One region of the Nesterenkonia lacusekhoensis genome, then DNA from elsewhere that is predicted to be linked to it. Evidence: riboswitches for the same ligand, from Rfam matches in the RefSeq annotation. Region 1 holds a riboswitch; each other region holds the start of a gene.
What was found. A riboswitch is a leader RNA that binds a small molecule or an ion and turns the genes downstream of it on or off. The one in region 1 is predicted to bind S-adenosylmethionine.

Region 2: linked by a shared signal. The riboswitch ahead of JOF45_RS10255 (LLM class flavin-dependent oxidoreductase) and the one ahead of JOF45_RS09025 (O-acetylhomoserine aminocarboxypropyltransferase/cysteine synthase family protein) in region 1 are both predicted to bind S-adenosylmethionine.
Region 3: linked by a shared signal. The riboswitch ahead of JOF45_RS10330 (ABC transporter ATP-binding protein) and the one ahead of JOF45_RS09025 (O-acetylhomoserine aminocarboxypropyltransferase/cysteine synthase family protein) in region 1 are both predicted to bind S-adenosylmethionine.

What each region holds. Positions count from the first base shown of each region.
Region 1 is NZ_JAGINX010000001.1:1,918,170-1,924,876, forward strand. It holds gene metX (homoserine O-acetyltransferase MetX) at 1-1,120, opposite strand, end outside; gene JOF45_RS09025 (O-acetylhomoserine aminocarboxypropyltransferase/cysteine synthase family protein) at 1,117-2,538, opposite strand; SAM riboswitch class IV at 2,555-2,671, opposite strand; gene gluQRS (tRNA glutamyl-Q(34) synthetase GluQRS) at 2,735-3,652, opposite strand; gene JOF45_RS09035 (MFS transporter) at 3,664-5,061, opposite strand; gene JOF45_RS09040 (enoyl-CoA hydratase) at 5,115-5,891, shown strand; gene JOF45_RS09045 (FAD/NAD(P)-binding protein) at 5,910-6,707, opposite strand, start outside.
Region 2 is NZ_JAGINX010000001.1:2,176,567-2,183,273, reverse strand. It holds gene JOF45_RS10270 (HAD family hydrolase) at 1-464, shown strand, start outside; gene JOF45_RS10265 (endonuclease/exonuclease/phosphatase family protein) at 518-1,456, shown strand; gene JOF45_RS10260 (hypothetical protein) at 1,675-2,022, shown strand; gene JOF45_RS10255 (LLM class flavin-dependent oxidoreductase) at 2,185-3,588, opposite strand; SAM riboswitch class I at 3,604-3,698, opposite strand; gene JOF45_RS10250 (hypothetical protein) at 3,727-4,464, shown strand; gene JOF45_RS10245 (ATP-binding protein) at 4,485-5,552, shown strand; gene panD (aspartate 1-decarboxylase) at 5,633-6,064, opposite strand; gene JOF45_RS13380 (PucR family transcriptional regulator) at 6,197-6,643, opposite strand; partial or broken gene JOF45_RS13780 (PucR family transcriptional regulator ligand-binding domain-containing protein) at 6,687-6,707, opposite strand, start outside.
Region 3 is NZ_JAGINX010000001.1:2,190,201-2,196,907, forward strand. It holds gene JOF45_RS10305 (acyl-CoA dehydrogenase family protein) at 1-1,022, opposite strand, end outside; gene JOF45_RS10310 (MetQ/NlpA family ABC transporter substrate-binding protein) at 1,012-1,854, opposite strand; gene JOF45_RS10315 (MetQ/NlpA family ABC transporter substrate-binding protein) at 1,962-2,849, opposite strand; gene JOF45_RS10320 (methionine ABC transporter permease) at 2,934-3,596, opposite strand; gene JOF45_RS10325 (methionine ABC transporter ATP-binding protein) at 3,596-4,450, opposite strand; SAM riboswitch class I at 4,457-4,546, opposite strand; SAM riboswitch class I at 4,725-4,826, shown strand; gene JOF45_RS10330 (ABC transporter ATP-binding protein) at 4,837-5,700, shown strand; gene JOF45_RS10335 (aliphatic sulfonate ABC transporter substrate-binding protein) at 5,811-6,707, shown strand, end outside.

The sequences.
Region 1 (6,707 bases):
GCATCTGATCTGCCAGCTGGTCCGGGCTGGTCAGGAAGCCGTCATGACCGATGGGTGAGGCGATCATGTGCACCTCATGCTCGCCGGGCAGAAGCTCGGCGATCTCGCGGGACTGCTCCGGGAAGTAGAGCCGGTCGCTGTCCACCGCGGCCAGGAACGGCACCGCGGTGATGTTCTGCAGAGCCTGCGCCGCTCCCCCGCGGCCGCGGCCGACGTCGTGGCTCATCAGCGCCTCGGTCAGCACGATGTAGGCATTGGGGTCGAAGCGGGAGGACAGCTTCTCCGCCTGATGGTCCAGATAGGACTCCACCTGGTAGCGCCCACGCCGACGGGAGGACCACCCGAAGGGTTCCTCCCGGCCCTGGGGCTCACGGCCGAACCGCACCGAGAGCTCAGTCTCTGTGCGGTAGGTGATGTGGGCGATCCGCCGCGCCAGCTGCAGACCGGCCTCGGGCACGGTCCCGCCGTAGTAGTCGCCGCCGTGGAAATGAGGGTCGTTCTCCACGGCCTTGATCTGGGCCTGCCCGAAGGCGATCTGCTCGGCAGTCGACGCCGCCCCGCAGGCGAAGACGGCGACGCCGCCCACCCGATCCGGGTAGGTGGCCGCCCATTCCAGAGCGCGCGCCCCACCCATGGAGCCGCCGATGACGGTATGGAACTCAGTGATCCCCAGCTGATCGGCCAGGCGTGCCTCCAGATGCACCGAGTCCCTGATCGTCACGAACGGGAAGCGGGACCCCCAGGGCTCACCCTCCGGGTCCGGAGAGGCAGGGCCGGTGGAGCCGTAGCAGCCGCCGACCATGGCCGGAGCCACGACGAACCAACGCTCCGGATCGATGGGACGGCCCGCACCGAGCAGGCTCTCCCACCAGCCGGATCCGGGGTCCGCCTCCGTCGGGGCGACATGGGTGTCTCCGGTGAGTGCGTGGGCGACGAGGATCGCGTTGTCCCCGGCCTCGTTGAGGGTCCCCCACGTCTCGAAGGCGATCTCGACCGAGGGCAGGAACCTGCCGGTCTCGAAGGTGTAGGCCCCCACCTCCGCGATCTGCAGCGCCCCGGCGGGACGGTGTCCGAAATCGTTCGCCGGGGCAGCCGCGGCGCAGGGGGCCTGCAGAGTCATCGCGCAGAGGTTCCTGCCGCTGCACCGGCAGGAGCGGCCGCCTCTGTCGCCGGCTGCGGCGCATTCTGCCCCACGGCGTCCAGAGCCTGCCGCAGGTCGGCCAGGATGTCGTCCAGGTGCTCGATCCCCACAGAGAGGCGCACCACGCCCGGCTTCACGCCGGCGGCCTTCTGGTCCTCCGGGGTGAGCTGACGGTGGGTGGTCGAGGCCGGGTGGATGGCCAGAGAGCGCACATCGCCCACGTTCGCCACCAGGGAATGCAGCTGCAGGGCGTCCACCACGGCCTGGCCGTTGGCGGCCTGGGCCGCGGCATCCTCCCCGTGGACCTCGAAGGACAGCACGGCTCCCACACCGTGGGGAAGGTACTTCTGGGCATGCTCCCAGCAGGGGCTCTCCGGAAGTCCGGAGTAGAAGACCTGGCGGACGGCCGGGTGATCGCGCAGGAAGCGAGCCACGGCCGCGGCGTTGTGCACGTGGCGCTCCACGCGCAGGCTCAGCGTCTCCAGGCCGAGGTTGATCTCGAAGGCGTTGTGCGGTGACAGCGTGGGGCCCAGGTCCCGCAGCAGCTGCACCCGTGCCTTCAGGACGAAGGACAGATTCACCCCGAAGATGCCCTCGGGCCCCAGATCCCTGCCGAAGACCAGACCGTGATAGCTCTCGTCCGGCTCGTTGAAGCCGGGGAACCGGTCCGGATGCTTGGAGTAGTCGAAGGTGCCGGCGTCGACGATGATCCCGGCGATGGCCGTGCCGTGCCCGCCCAGGAACTTCGTGGCGGAGTGGACCACCACATCGGCGCCGAACTCGATGGGCCGGCACAGGTACGGCGTGGCCAGCGTGTTGTCGACCACCAGCGGCACGCCGACCTCATGGGCGGTGTCGGCCACGCTCTCGATGTCCAACACGTCGGTGCGGGGGTTGGCCACCGTCTCGGCGAAGAAGGCCGCAGTGTTCGGCTGAACGGCGGCCCGCCAGGAGGCGACGTCGTCCGGGTCCTCCACAAAGCTGACGTCGATGCCCAGCTTGGGCAGGGTGTGCTTGAAGAGGTTCTGCGTGCCGCCGTAGAGCGAGGGCGAGGCGACGATGTGCCCACCGCCCTCGGCCAGGTTCAGCAGGGCCAGGGTGGTCGCCGCCTGGCCCGATCCCACAGCGAGCGCTCCCACGCCGCCCTCCAGAGCCGCAACCTTGTCCTCCACGGCCTGGACCGTGGGGTTGCCGATGCGGGAGTAGATGGGGGCGATCTCCTCCAGACCGAAGCGCCGTGCGGCGGCCTCGGCGTCGGGGAAGACGAAGGAGGTGGTCTGCTGGATGGGCAGGGCCCGGGCCCCGGTGACGGGGTCCGGGGAGACTCCGGCATGGATCTGCCGGGTCTCGAAGTGGGCGGACTGGATGTCCAAGGTGGGTTCGGTCGATGCAGCCATCGAATACACTCCGTGAAACTCGCGCTTGCCCGGCGGCGTCCTCCGCCGGACCTGGTCGTCACCCGGGGCACCCCACCGCGAAGTGGAGGGTTGCCGGCCAGCAAACCGGGGTTTTGCGCTGGCGCTCTTGACCTGGGAATAAGTCTGCCTGCGCGCCGTGAAAAGGGCAAGTCACTGTTACGCGAGGTGTAGCCGCTCAGAGCTGCGGCAGGGCAGACTCCTGAAAGGTCCACGGATCACACGGAAGATCCTCCAGCCGGAAGGCCTCCGACGCATGGCCCAACGACCCCGGGGGCAGACCGAGCGAGTCCAGCAGCAGGTCGCGGACGGCGTCGGGTCCGATGCCCCGTTCCCGGAGCTGGGCCAGGGTGACCGCACCGTCGCGTTTGGCGAGTCTGCGGCCCTCGGGGCTGAGCACCAGCGGGACATGGATGTACTCCACCGCCGAGCGGGCCTGCGCACCGTAGAGCAGCTCCCGCAGGTAGGCCTGCCGCGGCGCGGAGGAGGCCAGATCGTCACCGCGCAGCACCTGGTCCACGCCGGTGAGGTGGTCATCGACCACCACAGCCAGGTTGTAGGCGGCGGTGCCGTCGTTGCGGATCAGCACCAGATCATCGACGACGCCGTCCACGCGGCCCAGCAGCCGGTCCTCGACGCTCTGCTCACGCTGCCAATCCGGAACGCGCAGCCGCAGCGCCGGCGGACGCTGCTCCCGACGCCGGGCCCGGTCCTGCTCGCTGAGAGTCCGGCAGGTGCCCGGATAGGCGCCTGGCGGGGCGTGGGGTGCCCGCGCCGCCTCCTGGATCTCGCGCCGGGTGCAGAAGCATTCGTAGACCAGGCCTCGGCTGCGGAGCTCAGCGACGGCGTCGTCGTAGATGTCCTGACGCTGGGACTGCCGGAGGACGTCGCCGCCGAAGGTGATCCCCAGAGACTCCAGATCAGCGCGCTGACGCTCAGCCGAGCCGGCGACGGTGCGGCCGGCGTCGAGATCCTCGTAACGCAGCAGCAGCTGACGGTCCTCGGCGTGGGCGGCCAGCCAGGCGAGCAGGGCCGTGCGCAGGTTCCCCAGGTGCAGATCTCCTGAGGGGCTGGGTGCATAACGGCCTGCGGGCATCGGTCAGCGGCTCACTTCACCGGCAGATGCTCACCGGAGCTGCGGGTTTCGGATTCGGGAGTCTCGGAGCCTTCCGCCGAGCTGCCCCCGGCCTCCAGGTCGATGCCCTGCAGCGTCTTCGGCACCAGGGAGACCGCGATCAGCGAGATCAGCGAGAGGCCGGAGAGGTAGAGGCCGATCATCCATCCCTGGCCGGTGGCGTCGTAGATGGCCTGGGCGATGGTCGCAGCGAAGGCTCCGCCCATGATGGAGCCGAAGGCGTAGCCGATGGACACCCCGGAGAAGCGGACATCCGCCGGGAACATCTCGGCGTAGAGGGCCGACTGCGGGCCATAGGAGGGGCCCAGGCCGATGGTCAGCACGAACACCGCGAGCGCGAACATCAGCAGAGAGCCGGTGTCGATCAGGAACCACATCGGGATACACCAGAGGATCAGGATCCCGAAGCCGATCTGATAGGTCAGCACGCGGCCGATGCGGTCGCTGATCCAACCGCCGAAGTAGGTGAAGATGAACCAGCCCAGCGCGCCCACCAGGGAGGCGATCAGCGTGTCGGTGGTGGAGAATCCCACGGCGCTGGAGGCGTAGGAGGCGAAGAAGACGATGATCATGTAGCCCGCGGCGTTGTTGGCCGAGAAGATCAGAGCGGTCAGGAAGACGTTCTTCTTATGGGTGGTCAGCAGCTCCTTGAGCGGAGCCGAGGACTCCTTCTTCCGCTGCTTCATCTCGGCGAAGACCGGGGACTCCTCCACCCGGCGGCGGATCAGGTAGGCCACCACGATCAGCACGAAGGAGAAGAGGAACGGCATGCGCCAGCCCCATTCCAGGAACTGCTCCTCGGTCAGCGCAGCACGCAGACCGAACATGGAGATGGCCGCCATGAACATGCCCAGGGGGACGCCGATCTGCGGATACATGCCGAACAGGCCGCGCTTGTGGCGCGGGGCATGCTCGACGGCCAGCAGAGCGGCACCGCCCCATTCGCCGCCGGCGGAGAGACCCTGCAGGATGCGCAGGACCACCAGCAGGATCGGGGCGGCCATGCCCCAGGCCGCGTAGGTCGGCAGCAGGCCGATGAAGGCGGTGGCCCCGCCCATGCCCAGCAGGGTCAGGACCAGGACGAGCTTGCGTCCGTAGCGGTCGCCCAGCCAGCCGGCCAGGATGGCGCCCAGAGGGCGGAAGAGGAAGGAGATGCCGATCGAGGCCCAGGCCACCAGCTGGGCCAGGGTCTGGTTCTCCTCGCCCAAGGGTTCGAAGTACAGCACAGCCAGGACGAATCCTGCCGCCTGTGCATAGATGAAGAAGTCGTACCACTCGATCGTGGTCCCCACCAAGGTTCCGGCGAGGACCTTCTTCTCCTCGCGGGTCTTCCGATGCCCCTCAGCGCTGAGGAATGCCTGCTGCGTCATTCCGAAGATCCTACCTCTTGTCAGGACTTCCCCGGTCCGAGAGGATCAGACGTATGAATGACTTCACGACGATCACCGTCTCCACCGAGGAACGCATCGGCATGATCCGGCTGAACCGGCCGGAGGCGCTGAACGCGCTCAACGCCGAACTGATGGACGAGGTGGTCCGGGCCGCCGTGGAGTTCGACGCCGACCCGGAGATCGGCGCGATCCTGCTGAGCGGCTCGGAGAAGGCCTTCGCCGCCGGGGCGGACATCAAAGAGATGGCCTCCAAGGACTTCGCTGAGATGTACAGCCGTGACTGGTTCGGGCGCTGGGATGAGTTCGCCCGGCTGCGCACTCCAGTGGTGGCCGCCGTCTCCGGCTACGCCCTGGGCGGAGGCTGCGAGCTGGCTATGATGGCCGACCTGATCATCGCCGGCGAGAGTGCGAAGTTCGGGCAGCCGGAGATCGATCTGGGCGTCATCCCCGGCATGGGCGGCTCCCAGCGGCTCACCCGGTCGGTGGGCAAGGCCAAAGCCATGGATATGGTCCTCACCGGACGGCACATCGGCGCCGAGGAGGCAGAACGGATCGGCCTGGTCTCCCGGGTGGTCCCCGACGAACTGCTGGAGACCGAGGCTGCCAAGGCCGCCGGGACCATCGCCTCGAAGTCCAAGCCGGCAGCTCAGATGGCCAAAGAGGCTGTGTCTGCCGCCTTCGAGTCACCGCTGCATCAGGGCCTGCAGTTCGAGCGCCGACTCTTCCACGCTCTGTTCTCCACGGAGGACCAGACCGAGGGCATGGCGGCCTTCGCGGAGAAGCGCAGCCCCGAATGGAAGCACCGCTGAGCTGAACTGCGCTGAGCGCTAGAGGCCGAGGATGGCCCGGGCAGCGGCGTCGGCGTCGGCCAGGGTGCGCGCCGAGCCGCTCGGGCTGCCGCCGGACTCCGCGGCGATGGCCGTCCCCCACTGCACTGAGCTCAGCTGCAGTCCCAACACGTAGAGCCCCTCGCAGATCTCGCCGTCTGCGCTGATGAGCCGGTGCGGAGCAGGCGTGACGTCGAAGCCCTTGCCCGCACGCGGGGCACCGGAGGAGTCGATGAGCTCCTGCGGCCGCGCCAGGCCGTCCTTCAGCAGCCCGGCCACCAGGGGCGACTCAGAGAGCTGGACCCGGTTGGCCGGCATCATCGCCTCCAGCAGATACCCGGCACGGTAGGGCTCCTCCGCCCCCACCCACGGTGATTCGGCGGTGAAGCGCCCCGTCTCCCGGTCCACGTCGAAGACCGGCTCCGGCCCCAGGAACTCCACGACGCCGGCCCGGGCCAGAGCCGCCAGCTCCTCGATCCGCTGCGGCGGCGGTCCGCTGGCCGCGCCTTCGACCAACGATTCGAACCAGGTCTCGACGTCGTCGATCCGGCTGGCCTGGGCCACCCGCCCCTGGGAGATCAGCTCCTTGAGCTTCATCCGGGCCGCATGCAGAGCCCCGATGGCCATCTTCAGCGGGCTGGCCGTGCCGGCGTCGGAGGTGGCCGCGTCCTCCACCAGATAGCTGAGCATGTGCTGCTGGTAGTCGTCGTGGGAGGTGAAGGCAGCTCCGTCGAAGGGCCTCCCCAAGGACCGCACGAACCTCTCCGCCTCCGGCAGACGCTCCGCGGGCGGATGGGT
Region 2 (6,707 bases), 260 kb from region 1:
TGCTCGGAGACTCGACCGTTCCGGGGGAGGAGCGGATAGCGGCTGAGCTGACTGAGCGGTACTCCGCACTGCTGGCCCAGGGCGTGGAGCCTATGCCTGGGGCGGTGGAGCTGATCTCAGAACTGGCCGCCCGCTTCCCTGTCGCCGTGGCCAGCAACGGGCTGCGCCAGGATGTCCGTGCCATGCTGGAACAGGTGGGCATCCTGGAGAAGGTCACGACGGTCTGCACGTTGGATGATGTGCTGTACGGCAAGCCGGAGCCGGAGCTCTACCTGACCGCCGTCGGGCGTCTGGGGATCGATCCTGGCCAGGCAGTGGCCTTCGAGGACTCTCCGGCTGGGGTGGAGTCTGCTCGGCGGGCGGGCCTGACGGTGGTCGGGGTCAACCACAGCGAGACGGTGGAGTTGCCGGGCGCCCTTCGCCTGAACGATCTGCATCAGGTCAGCATCAGGGCCCCCGCATGACAAGCCCGGTATGACACGCCCCGTATGACGAGCAGCAGGAGGAGCAGCGCCCGATGACGAACACCCCCACCCCGGATCAGGAACCGCGGCCGGAGGACACCAAGGTTCAGGACACCATCCGCCAGCTGCGCACGCTTCGGCTCTTCTGCTGGAACCTCTGGTACGGCGGAGAAGAGATCGACGACGGCCGAGAGAAACAGGCAGAGGTGCTGTGCGGGCAGCCGGCTGACATCGTCTTCGTCCAGGAGTGCTTCGGCGACGCGGCAGTGGAGCTGGGGCGCGTCAGCGGCATGACGGTCGCTCAGCAGGACTTCGACACCGCTGTGCTCAGCGCGGCACCGACGAGACTGTTGGCGACCTCCACCACCCCCTACGGCACCGCCGCGCTGGTGCAGACACGCATCGGCGAGGTGATCGCCTGGTCGGTGCACCTGGGTCCGTGGGACTACGGGCCCTACCGGGCGGATGAGCTGCCTGAGCAGTCGGCGTCGGTCTTCGCTCAGTACGGGGAACGCGAGCGGGACCGACAAGCTGCTGCCATCCTGACTGAGACCCAGCGGCTGCGTGCTGAGCTGGGGGAGCTGCCGGTGATCGTGGCCGGCGACTTCAACGTACCCTCCCCGGCGGATTGGGACGGAGATCACCGCCCGCAGGCCGCCTGGCCGGCCACCCAGCGGTTCATCGACGCCGGCTACACCGACGCCTTCCGTGCGGTGCACCCAGATCCCGACGCCGCGCCGGGGCGCACCTGGTCCCAGATCGAGCCCCTGGAGAAGGAGCCGCGGGACCGGATCGACTTCGTCTACCTGCTGGGCCTGGACGTGGATGCGGCCGATCACTTCGGCGACGCCGCCGATGACGACGATGCCGCCCAGGATGCAGGCTTCACGCCCTATGGTGGGCCGTGTCAGCACATTCCGGACCAGCGGGCCAACGCCTTCCCCTCAGATCATCTTGCGGTGCGCGCCACCGTCCGCCGGCCCGACAGCTGAGAGGTGTGATCAGATAGGGCCGCCATTCCTGCCGAATCGGCCCGAGTTCCGCGCGTATCTGCTCAAGCGTGCCGCTCACATCCTTGTCGTACGCCCGACATCAGGGACCTGCCAGGGTCTGAGGACCAGGGCCGGTTCAGGGTGCAGAATTGGTGACAACCTTCCGCTGTGGCCAGTAAGTTCTTAACACGGATACCGTCGAGGAAACGGAGATGATCATGGGACTGCTTTCACTGGGTGCAGGTGTGGCGATCGGTTATGTGATCGGCACGAAGTCGGGCCAGAGGAACTTCGACAACCTCAAGAGGACCGCCGGGGAGAAGTGGAACGATCCCAAGGTCCAGGACGCCGTCCGCAAGGCGGAGGAGACGGCCAACAACGTCGCCCACGACGTCGCCGGCCGTGCCAAGGAGGCTGTCACTGCCGCCTCCGGTGCGATCAAGGACGGTCTCTCTGAGGCCACCGACGTCGCGGCCGAGGCCGAAGAGAAGATCGACGACGCCGCGGCGAAGGCCGAACAGACCGTCGATGAAGCCGAAGAGAAGGTCGACGCAAAGACCTCCTAGACCCACCGGCACACGACAAGGGCCGCCTCCCGCATCCAGCGGAAGGCGGCCCTTCTCTCTGTGTGGACCCCTGGTGTGATCAGATAGGGCCGTTATAGCGGCAGTTTCGGCGCTTATAACGCGCGTATCTGATCACACCTCGCGGGCCCACACCCAATAGCATCACCCGCGACGCCGCAGCTGGAACTGCGCGCCGTGGTGGGCCTCCGGCAGGTGATCGCCCTTCTCGAAGAGCTTGTTCCGCAGCGTGCCCGGCCGGTACTCGGTCTTATACCGGCCGGCCTTCTGCAGCTCCGGGACCACGTGCTCGACGATGTCTTCAAAGGTGCCCGGAGTGATGTGGTAGGCGAGGTTGAAGCCGTCGACGTCGGTCTCCTCCTGCCACTCGATCAGCTGCTGGGCGGCTGAGGGGCCGTCGCCGATGATGACCGGTCCGAAGCCCCCGACGCCGACCCATTCGGCCAGCTGGCGCACCGTCCAGACCTCGTCCTCCCGTCCGGAGGCCTTCTGGAAGGTCTCCACAGTCGACTGGATGGCGTTGGACTTCAGGTCGCCGATGGGCTGGTCCAGGTCGAACTGGGAGAAGTCGGTGCCCATCCAGCCAGACATCAGCACCAGGCCGCCCTCGGGGTCGATGTACTGGGTCAGCTCGTCATATTTGGCCTGAGCGGCGGCCTCGTCCGGCCCGGTGACGATGGTCTGCATCGCGAAGATGCGCACATCGTAGGGGTCGCGGCCGGCGTCGGCGGCTGCCTGACGGATCTTCTGCACCGAGGCCTTGGCGAGCTCCTTGGTGGGCGGATTGATGAAGACCGCCTCGGCGTGCTTGCCGGCGAAGGCGCGGCCGCGGGTCGAGGCCCCAGCCTGGTAGATGACCGGGGTGCGCTGCGGGGAGGGCTCCACCACACCGATGCCCGGGGTCTTGAAGAACTCTCCCTCGTGCTCGATCCGGTGGACCTTGGTGGGGTCGGTGAAGACTCCGGCCTCCTTGTCGGCCACCACGGCGTCGTCCTCCCAGGAGCCCTCGAGGAGCTTATAGACCACGTCCATGTATTCGTCGGCGTGGTCGTAGCGCCGGTCGTGCTCCATCTGGTCGTCCTGGCCCATGTTTTGGGCGGCCGAGGGCAGGTAGCCGGTGACCACGTTCCAGCCCACGCGACCTCCGGTGAGGTGGTCCAGGGTGCCCAGCCGGCGGGAGAAGGGGTAGGGGTGCTCGTAGGCGGTGCCGGCGGTGAGTCCGAAGCCGAGGTTCTCGGTGACGGCGGCCATCGCGCTGACCAGCAGGAACGGATCCTGCAGCGGAACCTGGGCGCCGGAGCGCAGTGCGGCGTCGGGGGTGGCGCCGAAGACGTCATAGGGACCGAGCACGTCGGCGATGAACAGCCCGTCGAAGAGGCCCTTCTCCAGGGTCTGGGCCACATGGGTCCAGTAGCCGATGGTGTTGTAGTCCCGTGCGCGGTCCTCAGGGTGACGCCACAGTCCGGGGGACTGGTGGACCACGCAGTTCATGTCGAAGGCGTTGAACAGGATCTCGCGCTGGCCGGAAGGTGTGGTGGCGTGAGGCATAGGATGATGGCTCCTCTTCCATCGGTTCTGGCGGTAGCACCCGGCGAACGGATCGTTTCGGGTTGCTGCGGCGTCGTCGAGCCAGATCTCTCAGCCGCTCTGGATGGGGTACGCGCCCGACTCTACTATTCTGGTCCCATGCCGGAGAATCAGGAGGCCCTGAGAGGGTTCATAGAAGGACATGTCGCACCCTCGCTGCAGGAGCTTCGGATTCTCCAGACGGCGCCTTCGCACCGCAGTCTGCTCCGCCAGGCGCTGAGCCGGCGCACAGTGGAGGTCCGCACCGTGGACCACACCGACGTCTTCGTCTTCGGCGGCACGGTGATCGGTGGGATGGACCACCGGGTGACCACTCTGGTCAGTGCGCACGCTCGGCGGATCGCCGCGGACCAGACGCTGACGCGCAAGCACCTGCAGCTGCAGAACCTGCCGGTCCCCTCAGAGGACCAGCCGCTTCCCGACGGCCTGGACGTCCGCGCCTATGTGGCCGGCCCGCAGGTGGTGGCCGCTGTGGCCTATGTGCCGCTGGCCGCCCTGGAGGAGCAGATCTCTCCGGAGGAGACGCTCAACGCCGAGCAGCTCGCCTCCCTGCGCAGCGGCCCGGCGAATCCGGAGGGCGGCATCGCCGTGGACGTCACCGAGCTGCTGGACCCGGCGCTGGCCGAGCTGGCCGCCGACGCGCTGTGGTCTGTGCCCGGACTGGCCGCCGGAGCCGTGGACCTGCTCGTTCCGCAGCTGGATGCGGCCGCCGACGCCGTCGTGCTGGGCCTGGATGTGGAGGCCAGTGTGGTCACCCATCATCTGCCGGCACTGGGGCAGAGCCGGGACGTGGCCGGAGCGATCGTCGACCAGCTGCTCATCCGCGCCTCCCGCTGACCGAAGGTTATTGTTGCTCCATGGCCCCTCGTACTGCTGTCCACCCCAGCGCCACGGAACGGTTCATCCTCGACCACGTCGAACCGCAGCGCGACCAGCTGCGCACCTGGACCGGCACGCTGGCTCATGACGTGCTCATCCAGCGTGCGGCCCACCGCAAGTCCATGACGGTCAAGCAGATTTCAGACTCCAACCGGATCTTCCTCCTCTCCGATGTGGTGGTCGGTGGGATGGATGCTGTGATCACCTCCCTGGTCAGCCACCAGGCCCGCCGGATCTCCCGGTCCAAGCAGATGACCAAGCGCTACTTGGAGGCCTCGGAGGTCCCGACGCCGAAGGGCAAGGCGATCAACACCACGGAGTTCTCCCGCGCGGTGAAGTACATGAAGGCTCTCGGCAAGCCGGTGGCGGTCAAGCCCTCTTCTGGGCGCACCGGCAAGGGCATCACCACCAACGTGACCACAGAGACTGAGCTGCGCCAGGCCTGGTCCCGGGCGATGGCGGCCCGCTCGGCGACCTCCGAGTCGAAGTACCAGATGGTGGTGGAGGCGCATCATCCCGGGCTGGACGTCCGGGTCTTCGTGGTGGGACAGCAGGTGGCCGGCGCCGTCGCGCGGGTGCCCTTCTACATCGTGGGGGACGGGGTGACCACGGTGGGGGGTCTGGCGGATGCGGAGATCGAACGCCGCGGCGCCGAGGGCTACCTGGCCGCCCGGCAGCCCGAGGTCACGGATGAGTTCCTGGATCCGGTGGGGCTGACCCGCGCCTCAGTGCTGGATGAGGGCGCGCTGCAGCTGCTGACTCCCATCGCAGACACCTCCCGCGGCGGAGGGCTGGCCGTGGACATCACCGATCAGCTCAGCGATGACCTGCAGGATCTGGCGGTGGACGGGCTGTGGTCCATCCCCGGGCTGAACGTCGCGGCTGTGGATCTGCTCGTGCCCAGCCTGGACAGCGCTGAGGATGCGGTGGTCCTTGAGGTCAACCCGTATGCCAACATCACCGAGTTCCACTATCCGGCCTACGGGGAGTCCCGCCGTGTGGCCGACGCGATCATGGAGCAGATCCTGGAGCGCGCCTCCCGCTGAGCCGGGCATCCGTCCGTTCCGTGAGTGATCGACGGATCCCGCTTCTCAGCGCTCCGGCCCTGAGATGCGGTCAGGAATGATCACTCACGTGCGGGGGAGTCGGGGAAGCGCGGGTTGAGCTGGTCCTGAGCGCCCGGGACGGGCTCGGCGGGGTCGTTCCCCAGCCGGAGGATCCCGTTCTGCGCGTCGACGTGGACCACACGCGGCTGGTGCTCTGCGACCTCAGCGTCGGTGCCCATCAGGTAGGAGATGATGATGATCAGGTCCCCGGGGCTCACCAGGTGGGCCGCGGCGCCGTTGATGCCGATGACCCCGGTGCCCCGCTCGCCGGCGATGGTGTAGGTCTCCAGCCGGGCGCCGTTGGTGATGTCGACGACCTGCACCTTCTCTCCCTCGACCATCCCCGCGGCCTCGAGCAGGTCTGCGTCCACGGTGATGGAGCCGACGTAGTGCAGATCGGCCTGGGTGACGGTGGCTCGGTGGATCTTGCCGCCGATGACGGTCCTCAGCATCGCTGCTTCCCTCCGGAATGCTTCTCGATCTGCCGCGGACGATCATCCGCAGCAGATCAACGATACCGGAGCTCGTCCAGCAGACCACCACGGCGACGGCCGAGAGGGGCGTCGCGGAGGCCATCACCGAGGCTACCGCCGGGCGAAGGAGGAGCTGTCGCGCACGGCCAGCACCAGGGAGATCTGATCCTCCAGCGAATGCGGATCCAGCCCGGTGAGCTCAGCGATCCGGCTGAGCCGGTTGCGCACCGAGTTGGCGTGGATGCCCAGGGCCTCGGCGGTCGCTGAGACGGAGGCGTCCGCGGCCACATAGGCGCTCAGCGTGGGCCACAGGGCCCGGCCGTGCCTGGCGTCGTACTGCGGCAGGGGCCGGATGATGTGGTCGCTGAAGGGGCGGAACTGCTCGGCGCTGAGCCGTTCGATCAGACCGTTGAGGGTGGAGAGGTCCCGGGGCCCGGCGGCCTCCCCGCGGCGGGCGCTCAGCGACAGCGCCGCGATCCCCTCCTTCAGGGTCCGGGCCAGCTGCTGGAACTTCACGGTGAACTGGACGAAGGGAAATGTGGGCGGCACGGTGATCATCGCCAGGCCGGCCTGCTCCGCGGCAGGGGCCAGCCAGGGCGGGCGGGGGCCGGTGCCCGCGGAC
Region 3 (6,707 bases), 270 kb from region 1:
ATCTCGGCGTCGTAGACCTCTTCTGGCAGCTCACCGCTGAACCCGGGACGGTCTGTCCCGGCGGCCAGTCCCGCCGCCAGGGCCCGATCCTGGATCCGGGCCACCTCCAGCACAGTGGCTTCGGCGGCGAAGGTCTTGGCCGACATCGTGCCGATGATCTGTTGGATCAGCGGATCCTCCCTGAACAGCTGCCCGCTGCCGGAGGTGTTGAAGGTGCGCCTGCGTGTGGCCACCAGTGCGGCGGCGTCGCGGACCGCGGCCTTGGCCACGCCCACCTGGGCGGCCAACAGGTAGAGCTGGAAGAAGGCGGCCTCATGCACGGCCTCATGACCGCCGACCACACGGTCGAGCACTCCGTGCGGTGCGACCTCTGCGCGGTCGAACTCCGTGGTGCCGGTCCCGGTCAGCCGCTGGCCGAAGCCGTCCCAGTCGTCGTGGACGGTCACTCCCGGCGCATCCACCGCGACGACGGCGAACTTCCGCCCGCCCTCGGCCCGGGAGGCTGAGACTCGGGTGTAGTCGGAGAAGATCGTGCCGGTGCAGTAGAACTTCTCCCCGGTCAGCAGCGGCCGGCCGTCCTCCTCGGTGAGCACCGTGTTGAGCTCACCCAGAGCGTTGCCGCCCTTCTCCGTCGAGGCGTTGCCCACCGTCCTGCCGTCCAGCACCTGGCTGTACCAGTGGGCGCGGACCTCCTCCGGCTGGAAGCGGATGGCCTCCACGAACCCGAAGTGTCCGCGGTAGAGGTGGGCCACGTTGGAGTCGGCCTCGGCCAGGCGGATCAGTTCGGTCACCAGCTGCTCGATGCTCAGCCCCGGGCCGCCGTATTCGGCCGGCACACGCAGGGCGCCGAACCGCGCGGCGTCGAGCTGACGGACGGGTTCGAAGGGAAGCTCCCGCTCCAGCTCACGCTGGACCGCGCCAGCAGCGATCTCCTCCAGCAGCTCCTCGGAGAGCCGCGGAGCAGCGGCCTCAACAGGCCCCACCCCAGCAGCCGCGGCGGCGGATATGGTCTCAGTGCTCATTGACGTCCTCCCAGGCGGAATCGATGTCTCGGTCGAAGGCCGGGGTCAGCAGGCCGTCGAGATACTCGCCGTACCATTCCCGCACCTCATCGGAGTGATAGGCGGACTTCAGCGCCTCGTACTTCTCCGGCTCCTCCTCGCGGAATCCGGGGCGGGCGCAGACGGTCAGCGCGAAGGGCAGCGCCTCCTCCTCCGTCTCCATGATCAGGACCTCATCCGGCATGACATCGATCTCAGCGAGCAGGCGGGCGAAGCCGAAGACGGCGTCGACGTCGGGATAGATCTGGCCCACAGACTGCTGATCCACCTCCACGAACTCCAGGTCCCTGGGGTTGGAGGTGATGTCGCGGGTGCTCAGCTCGGCCACCCACTTGGACTCATCGATCTCGATCAGACCGGCCCGCGCCAGCAGCCGGATGCCCCGTCCGTTGTTCGCAGTGTCCACCGGCAGTGCGACCTGGGCGCCGTCGGGGAGGTCCTCCAAGGAGTGATGCTGGGAGGAGTAGATCCCTGAGGGCTGTTCGAACATGAAGAAGATCGGTTCCAGATCGAGGTCGTTGTCCTCGTTGAACTGCCGCAGGTAGCTGATGTTCTGGAAGAAGTTGACATCGTACTCGCCGTTGTCCACTGCCGTGTTGGGCTGGATGATGTCGGTGACGTAGGTGGCATCAAAGGTCCACCCTTCATCCTCGAGGATCCGCTCGGCGATCTGAGTGGGCTCCTGGAACGGGGCGTTCTCCGTGACGATGATGCGGATCCGCCGATCATCGCCCACCAGTCCGCAGGAGGCGGTGAGGCTCCCGACGCCGGCCAGCACGCCCAATCCGAGCACCCCGCGGCCAAACTGCCGGCGGGAGACCTCTGCGGGTCCGCCCGCACTGCTCGCGCCAGCCGCACTATGTGGGCCAGTCGCCCTGTATGGTCCGGATGCACGGGGGCTCACGCCTGGAACTCTTCCCAGACCTCGGCGGCGTCGTCGATGGTGATGGAGTCGTCATAGTCCACGACGCCGCCCTGGTAGTCCTCGAACCACTGCTCCACCTCCTCGGACTGGAAGGCATCCTGGAGCAGCTCGGCCTCCTCGCTGGTGACATCCTCAGGGTTGACCGCCACGACGCAGGTGAAGGGTGTCCGCACCTCCTCGCGGCCGTCCTCGATGGCCAGAGTCGCGTCCTCGACGTCGTGGCCGGCCTCAGCGACCAGACGGACGAAGGCGAAGCCGGCGTCGACGTCGGAGAGGGCCCGGGCGCCCTCCTGTTGGTCGGTCTCGATGAAGTCGAGGTCCTTCGGGTTGCTGGTGATGTCACTCTGGGTGAGTTCGATGACCGGGACGCTCTCATCGATCTCGATCAGCCCCTCGTCGGCGAGCAGCTGCAGGGCGCGACCGTTGTTGGAGGGGTCCACCGGCAGGTTGATCTGGGCACCGTCGGGCAGCTCGTCCAGGGAGTCATATTCCAAGGAGAAGAGCCCGGCCGGGGCGTAGTAGACGGAGAACGCCGGAGCGATCTCCGTATCGTTGGAGCGGTTGAAGTTGTCCAAGTAGGCCAGGTGCTGGAAGTAGTTGGCGTCGTACTCGCCGTCCTGCACCGACTGGTTGGGGATGTTGATGTCGGTGACGTAGCGGATGTCGAGCTCATAGCCCTGGTCCGCCAACTGGTCGGCCACGATCTCCGCAGGCTCCTGGAAGGGTGCGGACTCGGTGACGATGATGCTGATGGTGTTCTCATCGTCACCGGTCAGGCCGCAGCCGGAGGCGGCCAGCAGGGCGACCGCACCGGCTGCGGTCAGCGACAGACGGCGGACAGGGGCGTGCGAGTGATCGCTCATGGGGTTCTGCTTTCGTGTTCGACGGACGCGCCTCAGCCTGTGACCGGGCTGGGCGTCAGGGGGAAGGTGCGGAGGAGAGACGTCTCAGACGCGTTTGTCGGTCAGGCTGGCCAGCCGTGTCCCGCCCCACTGGACCACAGTGACCAGCAGGATCATCAGCACGATGGCCACCAGCATCACGTCGGTCTCGTAGCGGTAGTAGCCGTAGCGGATGGCGAAGTCGCCGATGCCGCCGCCGCCGACCAGCCCGACCATGGCCGAGTAGGAGATGAAGCTGACGGTGGTGATGGTGATCGAGCCGATGATCGCCGGCTTGGCGTCCACCAGCAGGACGTTGCGGATGATCTGACCCCTGGTCGCCCCCATGGCGCGGGAGGCCTCCACTGCTCCGGTGCCGAGCTGGGTGATGTTCTGCTCGACCAGCCGGGCGAAGTACGGGATCGCGTTGATGGTCAGCGGCACGATCGCCGCCGCAGTGCCCACTGTGGTGCCCACCAGCAGGCGGGTGAAGGGGATGATCGCGATCAGCAGGATCAGGAACGGGAAGGACCGGATCGTGTTGACGATGCCGTTGACCACGGCATGGGTCTTGGGCAGCGGAGCGATTCCGCCCGGGGCGTGGATGAACAGCCAGATCCCCACCGGAGTGCCCAGCAGCACCGCCAAAGGGATCGCGACGCCGATCATCGCGAAGGTCTGGAGCATCGCCTCGCTGAACTCGGGCAGCAGCTGGATGACACGTTCCATCAGCGGACACCTCCTGCTGCGGTGAGATTCTCCTCCACCCGAGGAGCAGGCGTGGGCGCGCTCTCTTCCGCACCGGCGGTGTGCCCGCCGCCGCGGTCCACGTTGATCCCATCGCTCATCAGGTAACGGCCGATGGAGGTCCTCGGAGTGAAGTCCTCGCGGTGCAGGTCAGCGGCAGGGAACTTCTCCACCAGCCGGCCGTCCTCCATGACCGCGACGTCGTCGGCCAGAGCCTTGATGACCTCCATCTCATGGGTCACGATCACCACGGTGATGCCCAGGTCCCGGTTCACATCGGCCAGGTACTGCAGCACCGTCGCCGTGGTGAAGGGGTCCAGGGCAGAGGTGGGCTCATCGCAGAGCAGCACCTGAGGGCGGGTGGCCAGGGCACGAGCGATGGCCACCCGCTGCTTCTGGCCGCCGGAGAGCTGGGCCGGATAGGCCTTGGCCTTCTCCGTGATGTCCACGATCTCCAGGGCCTCGGCCGCACGGGCCTGGCGGACGCTCTTGGAGCTCTCTCCCGCGAACTTCAGGGAGAGCTCCACATTCTGGGCCACTGTCAGGTTGTTCACCAGGTTGAAGCCCTGGAAGATCATGCCGATCTGGTGGCGAGCCTGGCGCAGCTCCTCCCCGTCCAGCGAGGTCAGCTCGGTGCCGGCGACCTCCACCTCGCCCGTGCTGGGACGCTCGAGCAGGTTGATGTTGCGCAGCAGCGTGGATTTTCCGGCACCGGAGAAGCCGATGATGCCTTGGATGCTCCCCTGCGGGATCTCAAGGCTCACATCTTCGACGGCGACCACCGGCTCCTTGCCGCGGGCGGCGAAGGTCGTGGTGACATGGCGCAATGAAATCATGAACACTCTCCATCGTTCCTGGCGTTAGCACCGAGCCCCGAGGGGTGGTTGCTGCGACATCTTCGAGCCAGATCTCTCAGTCGCTCTGGATGGTCTCAGCCGATCAGCGGCGTGATCAGCTGATGTTCACTGTACGTCCTGCCACACCGAAGACGTCAAACGAGCCCCGCTGCCGGTCACATGACGTAAGAATCTCTGATCGAACATTTCTCCGCGTCTCAGAATGGGAGAGGCTTTTTGCCCACCGGGAGCCGATGCGCTTACTGTGGGCTGGTAACCATCCCGAGCGGCTGAGAGATCTGGCTCTGTGACGCCGCAGCAACCATCGGAGAGACGTCCTCTCCCCGAAAGGTGCTACCGCCAGGATCGATGGGAGTGATTTTCCTATGGGCTCGTCCGCACCCACCCTGGAGCGCGACGCCGTCAGCACCGCCGGAACCGGCGGCCATGACGCACCCACCCCGCTTCCGGCGGCCGCCCCGCCGGCGCCTTCGCTCGCTGTGGATCTGCTCAATGTGGGCAGGACCTTCGGCGAGCGCACTGTGCTGCGCGACGTCTCCCTGGAGATCCGTCCCGGTGAGGTCATCGCCATCCTGGGCTCCTCCGGCTGCGGCAAGTCCACGCTGCTGCGTCAGGTCGGAGGCCTGGACACCGGCCACCAGGGCCAGATCCTCATCGCTGGCGAGCCGGTGCGGCGCTACGACCCGCGTACGGCCGTCGGCTTTCAGGAGCCCCGGCTGCTGCCGTGGCGCTCGATCCGGAAGAACGTCGCACTCGGGCTGCCTCGCGGGCTTCCCAAGGCTCAGGGCCGTGAACGGGTCGATGAGCTCCTGGAACTGGTCGGGCTGAGCGATCGCGCTCATCTGCGTCCCCGCGAGATCTCCGGAGGCATGGCCCAGCGCGCCTCCCTGGCGCGGGCGCTGGCCCGCCGCCCCGGGGTGCTGCTGCTCGACGAGCCGTTCGGCGCCCTCGACGCTCTGACCCGTCTGAAGATGCAGGACCTGCTCCTCGACGTCCACGCCCAGACCGGCACCACTGTGCTGCTGGTGACCCACGACGTCGACGAGTCCCTGCAGCTGGCCGACCGCATCCTGCTGTTGGGCGCTGAGGAGCACGCCGAGCGCGAAGGCGCCACCATCACCCGGCTGCTCACCGTGCCCGGCCGACGCCCCCGCTCCCGCTCCTCCGCCGAGTTCGCCGCTCTGCGCGAGGAGCTGCTCTCCGGGCTGGGCGTGGACGGGACCCACTGACGCCGTGGTGCATCCGCGGATGCACCCGTCCCCTCCCCGCCCCTGGACCGGAGGCGGAGAGCTGCGGCCCCGCTCCTGGACCTGGCCCCGCCCCTCCTGAGAACCCGCCCGTGACCGTGTCCATCGCCGGCACAGTCCGCCACATCCGTTTCACCACCGAAAGGCCTCACATGCCCACCACCGCTCGCCGATTCACCCGCTCCGCCCAGGCTCTCTGCGGCACTGCAGCTGTGATGCTGCTGGCCACCTCCTGCGGCTCCGGGGAGAACGACGGCGAGCTGGAGACGCTCACCATCGATTTCGCCACCTACAACCCGCTCTCCCTGGTCATGCTGGAGCACGGCTGGCTGGAGGAGGAGCTCGAAGAGCTGGGCACCGAGGTCCAGTGGATCCAGTCCCACGGCTCCAACCAGGCCAACGAGAACCTGCGGGCCGGCAACCTGGACGTGGGCTCCGCCGCCGGTTCCGCCGCGCTGCTGAACCGTTCGGTGGGTGCTGATGTCCACACCTTCTACGTGGAGTCCCAGCCCGAATGGTCGGCGCTGGTGACCACCCCGGATTCCGACATCCAAGGCCCGGAGGACCTCGAGGGCGCGTCGGTGGCCGCCACCCCGGCCACGGACCCCTTCTTCTTCCTGGCCCGCTCGCTGGAGGAGGCGGGCCTGACGACGGCGGATGTGGAGGTCCAGGCTCTGCAGCATGCCGATGGCCGTCAGGCCCTGGAGAACGGCGACGTCGATGCCTGGGCGGGCCTGGACCCGATCATGGCCGATGCGGAGCTGAGCGGGGCTGAGCTGGTGCACCGCGACGTCGACTTCAACACCTACTCCACGATCAACGCCACCGCTGATTTCCTGGAGGGTCATCCCGAGGTCGCCCAGACTGTGGCCGACGTCTACGAACAGGCTCGTCAGTGGGCCCTGGAGCACCCGGAGGAGACCGCCGAGATCCTCGCCGAGCATGCGAGCATCGACCTCGAGGTCGCCGAGCTGGTCCTCGAGGAGCGG